DNA from 3 places in the Paenibacillus sp. ICGEB2008 genome. Region 2 is predicted to be linked to each of the others. Evidence: predicted binding sites of a transcription regulator. Region 2 holds the regulator's gene; each other region holds the start of a gene.
What was found. The regulator Rex, encoded in region 2, represses fermentation and respiration genes when NADH is low (regulators of the CRP and FNR family bind a similar motif). The targets are predictions, from matches to a motif close to TTGTGAAATATTTCACAA.
Positions count from the first base shown of each region.

Region 1: a site for Rex is predicted at 3,649-3,666, ahead of pflB (formate C-acetyltransferase). Genes of this name have one in related genera too.
Region 3: a site for Rex is predicted at 1,582-1,599, ahead of adhE (bifunctional acetaldehyde-CoA/alcohol dehydrogenase). Genes of this name have one in related genera too.

Region 1 covers NZ_AMQU01000016.1:58,785-63,764, reverse strand. Annotated here, with positions in the region: gene C400_RS0115110 (hypothetical protein) at 1-27, opposite strand, end outside; gene pflA (pyruvate formate-lyase-activating protein) at 530-1,288, opposite strand; gene pflB (formate C-acetyltransferase) at 1,354-3,615, opposite strand; gene adhE (bifunctional acetaldehyde-CoA/alcohol dehydrogenase) at 3,943-4,980, opposite strand, start outside.
Region 2 covers NZ_AMQU01000016.1:213,803-218,782, forward strand. Annotated here, with positions in the region: partial or broken gene dinG (ATP-dependent DNA helicase DinG) at 1-1,805, shown strand, start outside; gene C400_RS0115930 (redox-sensing transcriptional repressor Rex) at 1,833-2,486, shown strand; gene C400_RS0115935 (amidohydrolase) at 2,473-3,774, shown strand; gene C400_RS0115940 (cell wall elongation regulator TseB-like domain-containing protein) at 3,812-4,336, shown strand; gene C400_RS0115945 (hypothetical protein) at 4,810-4,980, shown strand, end outside.
Region 3 covers NZ_AMQU01000016.1:53,736-58,715, reverse strand. Annotated here, with positions in the region: gene adhE (bifunctional acetaldehyde-CoA/alcohol dehydrogenase) at 1-1,506, opposite strand, end outside; gene C400_RS0115090 (Crp/Fnr family transcriptional regulator) at 1,766-2,482, shown strand; gene C400_RS0115085 (dioxygenase family protein) at 2,626-3,393, opposite strand; gene C400_RS0115080 (winged helix-turn-helix transcriptional regulator) at 4,099-4,443, opposite strand; gene C400_RS0115075 (ThuA domain-containing protein) at 4,687-4,980, opposite strand, start outside.

The sequences.
Region 1 (4,980 bases), 160 kb from region 2:
TAAACCTAGCAGCTTAGATTTTACCATGTTTCTTGTCTCCTTTTCTTTTATTATAATTTACAAATTCATAGTACAATAATTAGGTGAAAAAGTAAACATTTTTTTCCTTATTATTATATATATTGTTGTTTTATAATAAAAAATTCATAAAATATTGAAAATTTCAATAAAACAAGACTATTATGATTCTCTTCAGTTTCAGTAGCATAAATTTTATATTTATTTACTGTATATACTTCGACCGAAAGTTCGTGCTGTGAAATCTAAGTACATATTTTAGTAAATTTTCATTGTATCTATCAACGTTAATCAGGTACTGAAAATTACCTTTAAATACAAGAACTTAGATAACAATGAAACGTTTTTCTGAAAACTAAGAAGTGAGCAGAGCAAGAACAAGCCGATTCAAGTCGCAGCCTAAAAAAGTTTTTTATCTTAAATATTTCAAGACAAATTAAAACAGCGTGCACCGTTTAATACTGGTGCACGCTGTATACTCATTTTTTGCTTTGCAAAACTTACTACAACATTATGATGGATGACAAGCAGTATCCGTTCCTGCAGTCTCCAGACGACCCTCTTCAATGAGCCGGTAAGCACGTTGAACTTCTTCATCTGTAGGAGACGGAACTCCCTCCAGCGGATATGCCTTACCGAGCATTTCCCATTTGTAAACACCCATTTGATGGTAAGGTAAAATTTCGAATTTCTCGACTCCGTTCAACGTTCCAATGAACCGTCCCAAATTGAGTAGATCTTGCTCGTCGTCATGGATACCCGGTACAAATACGTGTCTAATCCACATTTTTCGCCCTTGCTCAGACAACCAGCGGGCCGTACTTAGCATACGATCGTTGGATTTGCCTGTAAGCTTAATATGCTTGTCGTTATCAATGTGTTTAATATCTAGTAGTACCAAATCCGTTACGTCCAGTAGATCATGGATACGACCTGCATCATTAAAGCCGTTACTGTCCAATGTCGTGTGCAAATTCCAGCGACGTTTCACTTCTTTGAACAACTCTGCTACAAAATGAGCTTGTAATGTCGGTTCTCCACCGGAAACTGTTAATCCGCCTCCCGAAGAACGGTAATAGGCTAAATATGGTTCAATCTCAGCCAATACTTCTTCTAACGTCATCGGATTACCTTCATTTAAGGCCCAAGTGTCCGGATTATGGCAATATTGACATTTCAACAAGCATCCTTGCATAAAGAGCACGAAGCGGATGCCGGGACCATCTACGGTCCCGAAGGTTTCCAATGAGTGTATGTGACCTTTCAACATGTTGCATCATCCTTCCCGCATCCGCTATGCGTGCGTCAGTGTATTATATGATACGTAAAACTTATTTACATTGTACCGTGGAAAGTACGGTTAATAACATCCAATTGTTGCTCACGAGTCAGCTTGATAAAGTTAACAGCATAACCGGAAACACGAATCGTAAGTTGTGGATAGTTTTCTGGGTGTTCCATTGCATCCAACAGTTGTTCACGAGCAAACACATTGACATTCAGATGATGTGCGTGGCTTCCAAAGTAGCCATCCATCATCGAAACAAGGTTTGTTTTGCGTGTTTCTTCTTCTTTACCCAGTGCTTTAGGCACGATGGAGAAGGTATTCGAGATACCATCTAAGCTGTGTTCATAAGGCAATTTGGCTACGGAACTCAGAGATGCCAGAGCGCCTTTTTTATCACGACCATGCATTGGGTTTGCACCTGGTGCGAACGGTTCGCCTGCTTTACGTCCATCAGGTGTTGTACCTGTTTTCTTACCGTATACCACGTTGGAAGTAATGGTCAGTACAGATTGAGTAGGAACCGCATTACGATAAGCTTTATGTTTGCGGATCATGCTCATGAAGCTTTCTACCAGTTCTACAGCGATAGTATCTACGCGGTCATCATTGTTACCGTAGCAAGGATATTCGCCTTCGATTTCAAAGTCAACAGCAATTCCTTTTTCGTTGCGAATTGGTTTAACTTTTGCATATTTAATGGCGCTCAAGGAGTCGGTAGCAACTGACAGACCCGCAATACCACAAGCCATGGTACGAAGAATATCACGGTCATGCAACGCCATTTCAATGCGTTCGTAGCTATATTTATCATGCATATAGTGAATAACATTCAAAGTGTTCATGTACAGTTTTGCCAGCCATTCCATCATAGGTTTGAAACGGCTTAACACTTCTTCGTAATCCAGCACTTCGCTTGTAATAGCTGGGAATTCAGGTCCTACTTGAACGCCGGATTTTTCATCCTTACCGCCGTTAATGGCATACAGTAGAGCTTTTGCCAAGTTGGCACGAGCGCCAAAGAATTGCATTTGTTTACCGATTCTCATAGCGGATACACAACAAGCAATACCATAATCATCGCCGTAGATTGGACGCATCAAATCGTCATTTTCATATTGAATGGAGCTAGTTTCAATAGAAACTTTTGCACAATATTTTTTAAAGCCCTCAGGCAGTTTTTCTGACCACAGTACAGTCAAGTTAGGTTCTGGAGCAGGTCCTAAGTTGTACAGTGTGTGCAAGAAGCGGAAGCTGTTTTTGGTAACACGAGTTTCTCCAGTGACAGACATACCACCAATGGATTCTGTTACCCAAGTTGGGTCACCACTGAACAGTTCGTTGTAGTCAGGTGTACGCAGGAACTTAACAATACGCAGTTTCATAACAAAATGATCGACCAGTTCCTGAGCTTGTTCTTCGTTCATCGCACCTTCCTCAAGGTCACGTTGAGTATAAATATCAAGGAATGAAGATACACGTCCCAAGGACATTGCTGCACCATTTTGTTCTTTAATCGCTGCAAGATATCCAAAATATACCCATTGGAAAGCTTCTTTTGCATTGTTAGCTGGTTTAGAAATATCAAAACCGTGCTCAGCAGCCATTTGTTTCAATTCATTCAAAGCACGAATTTGTTCAGAAATTTCTTCACGCAGACGGATTACGTCTTCTTCCATGGAATCAACTTCAAGGCTTTTCAATTGAAGTTTTTTATCTTGGATCAAGAAGTCTGCACCATACAGAGCTACGCGACGATAGTCACCGATTATACGACCACGACCGTATGCATCTGGCAGACCAGTAATGATCCCAGCTTTACGAGCTGCTCTCATTTCATCTGTATAAGCATCAAATACACCTTGGTTGTGTGTTTTACGGATATGAGTGAAAATGTCAACAATGCTTTGTGGCACTTCAAAACCATAGGCTTTACAAGCATCGATCATCATTCGAATTCCACCAAACGGCTGCAAAGAACGTTTGAATGGAGCATCTGTTTGTACGCCGACAACTTGTTCTTTGTCCTTGTCCAAATAGCCTGGTTTATGTGAAATAATGGTGGATGGCGTATTTACGTCTACATCAAGAACGCCGCCGTTTGCCAACTCTTTTTTAGTAAGATCAGATACAATTTCCCACAATGCAGTTGTATTGGCGGTAGGACCAACCAAAAATTCTTCATTGCCAACATAAGGTGAGATATTTGTTTCAATAAAATCGTTGACGTTAACTTCTTTAGTCCATTTTCCTTTTTTAAAACCTCTCCAGCCAGATTGTTGCTCTTGTAATTCTCTCTCAATCACCGACATGTAAATCCCTCCAAATTGTTTGGTCTTCCGGACTTGTGATTTTTTTCACGTTTAAACTATTTCTTGAGCCCGGCCTTTTCACCGATGCCTTACGCTCAGTGTCGGGACCTTTCTTACACTCTTATTGTAGAATAATGATAGAGTGTAGTATGTGACAAAAATCACAATATGAGTGATTTTTGTCACTTTATTTTCCCTAGCTTCACGCGTATACCTCTAGCCTTGCCGTTCACCTCCCTTCCCAAACCAAGAGGCCCTCTATATAGAGAGCCTGCATTGGTATTGTATAGGAAAATGCTTAGTTACAAGCCTCTTCATACTATTATATTATTGATCAAAGCGTCCGTAGAAGGCATTACGGTATACATCAGCCAATTCAGTAACCAGCGGCAGCTTTGGATTTGCAGTTGTACATTGATCCTCAAAAGCGCGGTCAGCCAAATAATCTACACGTGATTCAAAGTCTTTTGGATCGAAACCAAGTTGTTGGAACGATTCCTCGATACCGAGTGTTTTGTTCAACTTACGGATCGCGTCAATTAAGCTGTTAACCCCTTCTTCAGTGGTACGTGCAGGCAGTCCCAGTATGCGTGCGATTTCTGCATAGCGCTCATCTGCAACAAAGTGCGAATATTTAGGGAATGATGCAAATTTTGTCGGTTTTTTCGCATTGTAGCGAATAACGTGCGGCAGCAAGATAGCATTCGTGCGGCCATGCGCTGTATGGTATTGTCCGCCCCATTTATGTGCAAGACTATGGTTAATACCTAAGAATGCATTAGCAAACGCCATACCTGCAAGTGTAGAAGCATTATGCATTTTTTCGCGAGCCAGCTTATCAGCAGTCAGAGCCGATTGCTCCAGGTATTGGAATACCAGTTGAATAGCTTTAATTGCCAGACCATCTGTGTAATCATTGGCCATTACAGACACATAAGCCTCGATAGCATGGGTCAGAACGTCCATACCTGTATCGGCTACAGCAGTTTTAGGCAGCGAATATACAAACACAGGGTCAATAATTGCCACATCAGGAGTCAACTCATAGTCAGCCAGCGGGTACTTCGTGTTGCCCAGGTTTTTGTCCGTAATAACTGCAAACGATGTAACTTCCGAACCTGTACCCGAAGTTGTAGGGATAGCCACAAATTGTGCTTTTTGACCCAGACGTGGGTACTTGTAAATCCGTTTACGGATATCCATGAATTTTTGTTTTAAGTTATTGAAATCAGTATCCGGATATTCATAGAACATCCACATGCCTTTAGCAGCATCCATTGGCGAACCGCCGCCGAGTGCGATGATGCAATCCGGTTGGAAACGTCTCATCATTTCAGTACCGCGCTCTACCGTAACTGTCGATGG
Region 2 (4,980 bases):
ACATAAAATAAACAGAAGAGACTTCGCGACACCAAAGGAAGACTTGATTACAGCGGCTCAAATGATTGTCTGGCTGACTCTGACAGAAACCGGTGATGATGAGGAACTGAACCTGAGCAACCGTGGAGGGGATTTTTGGGAAACAGTAGCTAGTGATTCCGAGTCCTGTCTTGGTCGTTCTTGCCCATGGTTCCGCAAATGCTACTATCATCGTGCACGTCATGAAGCAGGAACAGCGGATGTGGTTATAACGAATCACTCCAAGCTGTTCACCGACGTCAAAGCAAGTCACCAGCTATTGCCCAGCTATGAACATCTGGTAATTGATGAAGCACATCATCTAGAGGAAGTAGCCGGTAAGCACCTGGGCATGCATATGAAATATTTCACACTCGTGCATACGCTGACTCGATTGTTCAAGGACAGTAAGAACGGACAATTGCCTTCGCTACGTCAGCAGTTGGCAAAGTCTGGGCATGAGAAGTCGACGGAATGGGCCTCGACCATTGATCAGCTGTACCCACTCGTGTTAGAGGTTAAGGAAACTTGGGATCTGCTAAGCGATAAGCTGTTTGGCATGTTGCCAGAGCGGTCTGATGCCACACCGGGTGAAACAGGACAATTTTCTTCGCGTCTCAAACCGTCGGCCAAGCCTGCAAAGTGGGATCAAGCGGCGGCGTTGGAAAATCAGCTTTATGTAACGTTGAGTGAAATTTTGCGCAAGGGCGACAAGCTGATGCTGGATGTCAAGGAAGAACACGACGATTATGCGGCGGATAGTCTCATTACAGATATCACGGGTCTGCTTAAGGATTTGGCGGGGATTAGGGAAAATTTACGCTTCTTTATACGACTCGATGATGAAACAACCGTATATTGGCTCGAAGCGAGTGGGCAATTCCGTAGTAAATCATTGCAATTTTATGCAGTGCCCGTCGATGTGAGCCGCCAGTTGAAAGAAATGTTTTTTGACAAAAAAAAGAAGTATTATCCTGACATCTGCTACTTTATCGGTAGATAAGTCGTTTCAGTACATGACCGATCAACTCGGCTTGCAGGAGGCCGCGGATCAAGGACGATTAATGACGTCACAGCTCCCATCACCTTTTAATTACAGGGATCAGGTGTTGCTAGTCATTCCGCGAGACTTTCCGAGTGTGAAGGGCAGTGTAGGGGATGCACATTTTGTAGAGATGCTTGTTAGCTCTCTAGGAGCGACTGCCCAAGCGACGCGGGGGAGAATGCTCGTTCTGTTTACTTCCTATCGGATGCTCCGGCAAGTGTATGAGCCACTCAAAGAGGCGTTAGCATCCAGCGATATTACCGTGTTAGGACAAGGTGTAGACAGTGGGAGTCGGAGCAAGCTAACCCGTCGTTTTCAGGAAGCCAAGGCTTCTGTATTGCTGGGAACCAGCAGCTTCTGGGAAGGCGTCGATATTCCAGGGAAGGCTTTGACTTGTCTGGCCATCGTTCGCTTGCCGTTTCAACCGCCCAATCACCCGTTACTGGAGGCAAAAAGCGAGCTGCTCCAGCAGCAGAAGAAGAATCCATTTATGAAGCTGTCTGTACCACAAGCAGTTATTCGCTTCAAACAGGGATTTGGGCGATTGGTACGTACAGCGAGCGACCACGGAGTCGTTATCGTTTACGATACGCGTGTGATCGAATCCTATTACGGAAAGCACTTTTTGTACTCGTTACCGGGACCAAAAATGGAGCATATGCCATCGGAGCAAATGGTGCCCCGCATCGCCGAATGGCTCCAATCCGCCCCGGAGACAGAGGCACAACGGACGGACACCTAAAGTCCGTTACAATTAGGGGGAGCAAGTATGAAATCAGATAAAATTTCAGAGGCTGTCGTACGGAGATTACCCGTATATTTACGTTATCTGAATGCACTGCACAAACGGGAGGTGGCTACGGTCTCTTCTCAAGAGCTGGGACAGAGGTTAGATTTGAATCCGGCCCAAATTCGTAAAGATCTTGCCTATTTTGGCGATTTTGGTCGGAAGGGCATCGGTTACGATGTTTCTTATCTAATTGAGAAAATACGCCATATCCTGAAAATCGACCAGCAAATTAATGTAGTATTGGTCGGAGCGGGTAATCTGGGTCAAGCCCTATCGAACTATAATGCTTATTTAAAAGACAATATGAAGATTGTGGCGGTTTTTGATGCGTTCCCGGATAAGGTTGGGACCAGAATCAATACTTTGGTCGTACAGCCGATGGATGAACTGGAAGCGACTGTGAAAGAAAAAAATATACGAATCGGGATTATTACTGTACCTGATTTTGAGGCACAGCACGTAGCTGATAGGCTGATTGAGAGTGGAATTGGAGCGATTTTGAACTTTGCACCTATCATTCTTAAGGCACCGGCTAACATTCGGATACATGCCACAGACTTTACAACTGATTTGCTTAGCCTCGCTTATTATCTGGAGGACGGAAAGGAAGAAGCACAATATGACAGTGAATAAATGGATGATTAAAAACGGCTCGTTTGCCGTGAATGGACCCGAGGCTGGGGTAATCCATGGTTTTATGATTGTGGAGGATAGCCGTATTACTTACATTGGCGAGACTTTGCCTGCGGGTGAGGAAGAGACAGAAGCAATCGACGGCAAGGGGTTATTGTTTTTACCTGGTCTGATCAATACTCATGGTCATGCGGCGATGTCTCTGCTGCGAGGGTATGGAGATGATTTGGCACTTCAAGTGTGGCTTCAGGAAAAAATGTGGCCTATGGAAGCCAAGTTTACATCTACGGATGTGTACTGGGGAACTTCTTTGTCAGTGCTGGAAATGCTGAAAGGTGGAACCACGACTTTCCTGGATATGTACGATCATATGGATGAGGTGGCTCGTGTAGCTGAAGAGTCGGGCATTCGTGCAAGCTTGATGCGTGGAGCCATTGGACTCTGTTCAGAAGAAGAACAGCGGATTAAGCTAGCTGAGGCCGTGACTTTTGCGCGTAACTGGCATGGAAAAGCAGACGGACGTATCACAACAATGATGTCTCCTCATGCCCCATACACATGCCCGCCTGCGTTTATTGAGAAATTTGTTCAAGCAGCACATGATCTCGATTTACCATTGCATACGCACATGTCCGAGACGATCGCCGAAGTTGAACAAAACGTACGCGACTACGGCTTGCGTCCAGTTGCACACTTAGATAAGCTTGGCTTTTTCTCCCGTCCTTCACTTGTTGCCCACGGCGTTCACTTGAACGACGAAGAAATAGCTTTATTGGCGGAACGGGGTGTGGCGGTATCGCATAATCCAGGCAGCAACTTGAAGCTGGCAAGTGGTGTAGCTAGAGTGCCTGAATTGCTGCGTGCAGGAGTTACTGTTTCACTTGGAACAGATGGTCCTGCCAGCAATAATAACTTGGATATGTTCGAGGAAATGCGTCTGGCGGCACTCATTCACAAGGGAGTATCTGGCGACCCAACGGCAGTTCCTGCAAATGAAGCACTACGTCTGGCAACAGAGTATGGTGCAAAGTCGATTGGTTTAAAAGAGGTAGGAGCGCTGGCGGCAGGCAATAAGGCTGACTTTATCGCGCTAGATCTGGATCAGGCCCATTTCTTGCCGCGTACAGATCTTATTTCGCATGCCGTATACTCTGCAAGTGCCAAAGACGTGGCTCATGTGTGGGTAGACGGCCGTCAGATTGTGAAAAATGGCGAATGCCTGACGATGGACGAGGAACGTATCAAACATGAGGCACAAGCCGCCTTTGAAGGGCTGCTGTCGCGCTAATTTAGGTGTCACATCCCCTTAGAGAGGAAGCACAGGTTTGAAAAATAAGAAGAAATGGATAGCGGTCGCCATTTTGGCCGTAATACTGATCCTGGTCAGCATTTTCTGGTATTATTCGTATGTTACTCAAGACCAGGTGGCTGAGAAAAATGCCGCTATCATGAAGGCCAAGCAATCAGGTGGTCTGGTTAGCACGACTCAGACATGGAAGTCTGTGTGGGATCAGATATATTGGGTAGTTCAAGGAAAAAACGCACAGAATGAAAATATAATGGTGTGGGTTCCTTTTCAAAAAATGGAGGGGCAACCTAACATACCTGCCGCAGATCCAAGTGGTGTTCATACCGAGCTGATGAAAAACGGAGTCGACGAGCAAAAAATGACAGCAATAATTCAGCAGCAACTTCCAAATGCAAAAATTGTAAGGCTCCAACCGAGTGTGTTCAATGGCGAATATGTATGGCAACTGTTTTACGATGATGAAAGCCATCACAACTATACCTTTTACCGTTTCTCAGATGGAGCATCGACGGGGATAAAGTATACTTTGCCTAATTACTAGCGCGATGTTAAGAGTGTGGATTTGTGGCTTGGGAGTACCCAAGAGCGTTAGGAGCGCTGCGTATTCCATTTGATCTTACGATCGCTTCGCTTCTTCAGATTCAAGTGTTCCACTCCGCTGGCTGACAACCATGGGGCCATTCCAAATAACTTTTATACTCAGTCTATATAGCTTGGAATGATTGAAAGTAATAAAAAAAAGACGCAAATACGATCTAATTCGTATTTGCGTCTTTTTACTTATTGCTCCGCAAAGCTGGACTAAAAGCCAGAAGCATCTTTTTGCCTTATCACAACTCCTCCACACATTGCCTTCGATATTAGATTTACGTTATGATATACTATATTTTATAAGTGATAGACAAAAATGATAGATAAATGAGTTGCTGATCATTATAAGATCATGCAATTTGGTTGTTTGTTGACATTCGTCCCGTTTCTTCTGGGTTTTACATTTTGAGAGGAGGATGTTGTTTGAAATTGCGTGCAGTTCCTATTGTTGTGGCGGCCGTTTTGGCAGCCTTGTTAATGTTTGGAGGATGGTTCATTTACCGTCAGGTTACAATGCAAAGTCCTCTGGAAAAACTGGTATCTCAATATCCAGGCGTGACAAGCGCTCAAATAGATATTAAACAGGATCAGGTG
Region 3 (4,980 bases), 160 kb from region 2:
ACGGTCCACATATCCGAGTTTCACCATCATAGGGTCAGTGATAATGGCTACACGTGTGATATCAGGCATTTTAGCAAGATACTGTGTCGAATTTTTTTCAAAATAGATTTTGGAAGGTACTTTGAACCATTGCATATTCACCGTCCGTTTCGCCACCCTTTTCACATTAATCAAGTTAACTGCAGATACGTTCGACGAAGTCGAGTTACGACCGTACGAACCGCAACCAAGTGTCAACGAAGGAAGGTTGGTGTTGTAAATATCACCGATTGCGCCATGTGTGGAAGGTGCATTTACAATGATACGTCCTGTTTGCAAACGGTCTGCGAAGCGAGCAATAACATCCTCATCTTGCGAATGGATTGCTGACGAGTGACCCATACCGCCGAACTCTACGACTTCAGCAGCACGTTGGATACCTTGCTCTGCATTTTTTACTTTGTAGCAAGCCAATACCGGACTCAATTTTTCCGCAGATAATGGGAATTTGGTTCCTACTCCTTCAATTTCAGCGACCAAAATTTTGGTTCCTGCCGGTACTGTAATACCGCTCATTTCAGCAATTTTTACAGCAGACTGGCCGACAATGGCCGGGTTCACTGCACATTTTTCTACATTCATAGCTCCTTGAGTGAGCTTAGCTGCCTCTTCTTTATTTACAAAGTAGCAACCATTAGCAATCATTAATTTCTTCACTTGCTCGAAGATAGGCTCTTCAATAATTACAGCTTGTTCCGAAGCACAAATCATACCGTTATCAAAAGATTTAGAAAGGATAAGGTCGTTCACGGCCTGTTTGATATCGGCTGTTTTCTCAATAAAGCAAGGTACGTTACCAGGACCTACGCCAAGTGCAGGTTTACCACAGCTATAAGCTGCCTTAACCATGCCTGATCCACCAGTTGCCAAAATCAACGCTACATCAGAGTGGTTCATCAGTACATTTGTTTTATCCATCGAAGGTGCTTCAATCCATTGAATACAATCCGCTGGAGCACCATGTTTAACAGCTGCTTCAAGCAAGACGCGGGCTGCTTCCGCACTACACGATTGAGCAGATGGATGGAAGCCGAAAATGATTGGGTTACGTGTTTTAATGGCAATTAACGCTTTGAACATCGTAGTCGAAGTTGGGTTTGTTACTGGAGTAATCCCCATGATAATACCGACTGGTTCAGCTATCTTTTGAAAACTATCAAAGTCATTGTCTTCAATGACACCGACGGTTTTCTCATTTTTGATGCTATGGTAGACATATTCTGTTGCAAACATGTTTTTGGTGATTTTGTCCTCGTACACACCACGTCCTGTTTCTTCAACAGCCAACTTCGCGAGGTGCATGTGCTTATCCATCCCTGCGAGTGCCATAGCTTGTACGATTTCGTCAATCTGTTCCTGATTCATACTCATGAAAGCTTGCTGTGCCCGGTTCGCCCGGTCAATCAGCGTTTGAATATACTGCTCTGCGCTTTGCTCTTTTTGGATAACCTCGTTTTTAACAGCCATTTCCCTCATCCTCCTGTTATCTCGTGTACTATCTCTTGTTCACGCACTGATCGTAACACAGCTTTCTAAGATATTTTGTGATTTTTTTCACAATCTATTTAAAATTTTATTTTATGAAGTGAATTAAATCACAAAGTTTGGAATTCTGCCACTTTTACCCCCTCATCTTGCCCCAAAAACGCATTGCACAGGTATATAATGAATTTGAATTGATCAAGTTGCAGATAAAATAACATAGGATACAAAGGGGAAATGGACGATGAGAAACCCTACAAATGTAATGGAAGCCCGCGGCAACACCTGTTGCTTCTCGGAGGCCAGCTTCAACCGGCTGCAAGTGATGATGAAAGATCGAGTCATGCCAGAAAGTTCGCATCTGTTCTGGGAAGGAGATACAGCGGATAAGCTGTTTTATATTAAGCGCGGACGCGTAAAAGTGACCAAAACAACGGATGAGGGTAAGGAACTTATTCTATATATGTATCAAAGCGGCGATCTTGTTGGTCAAGCTGATCCTTTCTTCGGCACTAAGCATTCCTTTTCTGCTGAGGTTCTGGAGGACAGTGATATTGGCGTAATCGATCATACAGATTTGGAGTTGCTTATTTGTCAGCATTGTGATTTTGCGATTGACTTTATGAAATGGATGGGATCGCATCACCGCATTACCCAGACCAAGTTCCGCGATTTGATGATGTACGGCAAGCCTGGCGCTCTATGTTCCACACTCATCCGACTATGCAACACCTATGGTGAGCCTCACGGCGACTATATTCTGATTCATAAAAAGATTACTCATACTGACTTATCAAATATGATCGGTGCTACCCGGGAAAGTGTAAATCGGATGCTCAGTGATCTGCGTAAGAAAAATGCAGTCGAATACGATAATGGTATGATTGTTGTCAAGGATTTGGAAATGCTGCAAGGTGTATGTCATTGTGAATTGTGCCCACGTGAGATTTGCCGGATATAATAAATTTTTTTTAATGTAAAAGGGAGTGCTGTAAGCCATTATTAGCTTATAACACTCCCTAATTTTATTCCACTCCCCATTTTTTAGAGAACGGACGGGACAGTAACAAAGCACATAACTCGACCTTCTTCTGCCTACCCACTTTAAAACTGCAAACATAGATAACTTAAATTTCCCATCTCATAGCTTCTATGGATGACCTTAGCTTTGTTTGCAGGGTCGCCACTACCCATTGCAATAAACAACGGTACAAAGTGTTCTGCTCTAGGTACAGCCTGACGAGCATACGGCGCTTCGCTTTCATAGTGATCTAAAGCTTCTATATCTCCGCTTTGCACTTTTTCGATAATCCAGTCATCAAAATCAATTGCCCAACGTTCCGTTTTCGTTTCTCCCCATTTGACAATACGCAGATTATGGACAGTCACGCCACTGCCAATGACCAGAATATCTTGTTCTCCCAACTCACGCAGCACTTCACCAATGGCAAATTGTACTTTGGGCGAGAGGTACGGATTTACGGAAATCTGAACTACCGGAATGTCTGCCTCAGGATACATACGATGCAACAATGTCCAGGAACCATGATCCAGTCCTCTCACATGATCAGTTTGTACCTCGATGCCGTTTTGTTCATATAACTTTTTCAACTTATTAGCTAGTTCAACAGAACCATGTGCTGGATATTTCACTTCGTACAGTTCCGGTGGGAAACCTCCAAAATCATAAATTGTATCGTATATGTCATCCATTGAACTAAGCGTTAACATTTGTGTCTCCCAGTGAGCTGTAAAGATAACAATCGCCTTAGGGTGAACGCTTTTCCCCAACTGCTCTAAAAATGCAGTATAGTCCGTCTGTTCAATAGCAAGCATAGGTGATCCGTGGGCTAAAAATAAAGATGGTATCATTAAAATCTCCTTATCGCATACAGTTTATTTTATTCATATAGTAACTTTATGTAAGTTATACTACATAAGTAATAGAGTAATGTCAATCTCGATGCCAGCATATACTCAAAGATCAGCAATTTCTTTAAATAAAGATTGATATAGGTATAAAGTCATAGTAATATGTAACTAATAAATTTTAAAATACTACTATATTCCGATACAAAGGACTGGTTTCTATGGAGATACATACTTCGAATTGCCCAAAATGCGGTTCCATTTTCCGTCAAAATCTTAGAAACCTGTGTAGCACTTGTATTCAAGAAGAAAATATATTCTTTGACCGCTGTTCTAACTATCTATGGAGGCATCCTTCTACTCATACCCGCCAACTCAGTGATGTGACTGGCACACCTATGGATTTGCTCACAGATTGGGTAAGAGCAGGCAAATTTCCCTCCACATACAGTCAGCTTGATTATCCTTGCGAGTCTTGCCGTTCTCCCATTTATGCAGGAAGACTTTGCCACTCGTGCTTAGGCACATTTCGTACAGCCGCACTGGATATTCAATCCCGTGTCCCCCGCCGTACAACAGCCGGAGTATTCTCAGTAGCAGGCCGTGCTAAAAGCTATTAAGCCGTACTGCCTATCACAAAATAAAAAAACAGCCTTTTTCCTAGGAAAAGGCTGTTTTGCTATGAAAAACACTTAATGAGTTTGGTGATCATCTAATCCATTCCTCAGCCCAAAATTGAATCTGCTCCATAACTGGCTGAAGTGCACGACCTTTGGTGGTTAGCTCATATTCAATGCGGACAGGAGTTTCCGGATATACATGGCGTGTAAGAATCCCTTCATTTTCCAGATCCTTCATCCGCTCTGATAACATTTTGTCACTCATTGTGGGAATCAGATTGGAAATATCCTTAAACCGCTTGGGACCGCTCATCATGGATTGAATAATCAATCCATTCCAGCGCTTACCCAGACATGAAAAGGCGGTTTCAAAACGCGGACACATTTTTGTAAATTGCGGTTGACTCTCCAAATTTTTCACCTTCTTTTGCATTTCGGTTTGATAAAGCTTTCCTTTTGTTAGTATATATCATTTTAGCATACTTTATCCCGAAAGAAAACACTTTCTTAAATTTAATTACCTGTGATGATAAAGTTGCCATGACCAAAACTGATTATACAACAAACCAATGCGGCAGGTATATGTCTAATTCGTTAAATACAAAAAGGCGGAATCCCAGAGGTTCCGCCTGTAAATCTGTTCTTTATAGAATTTATCATAATGTGATAATTGTAACTATACCAACACTCCACCAAGAGGCCTTACTGGTTCATTCCTACCATATATTGGTTTTTTATTACTTGTCGGAGAAGCCCAACGGATGCTGTTAGCAATGACCTTCAAAATATCAGGTTGGTAATAAGTTGGATAGGTTTCATGCCCTGGTCTGAAATAAAATATTTTACCACTGCCTCGATGGAAGGTGCATCCAGTTCTAAATACTTCGCCGCCTTCAAAGTTACTGATAAAGACCAGTTCATCCGGCGCAGGAATATCAAAGAACTCTCCATACATCTCTTCATGCTCTAA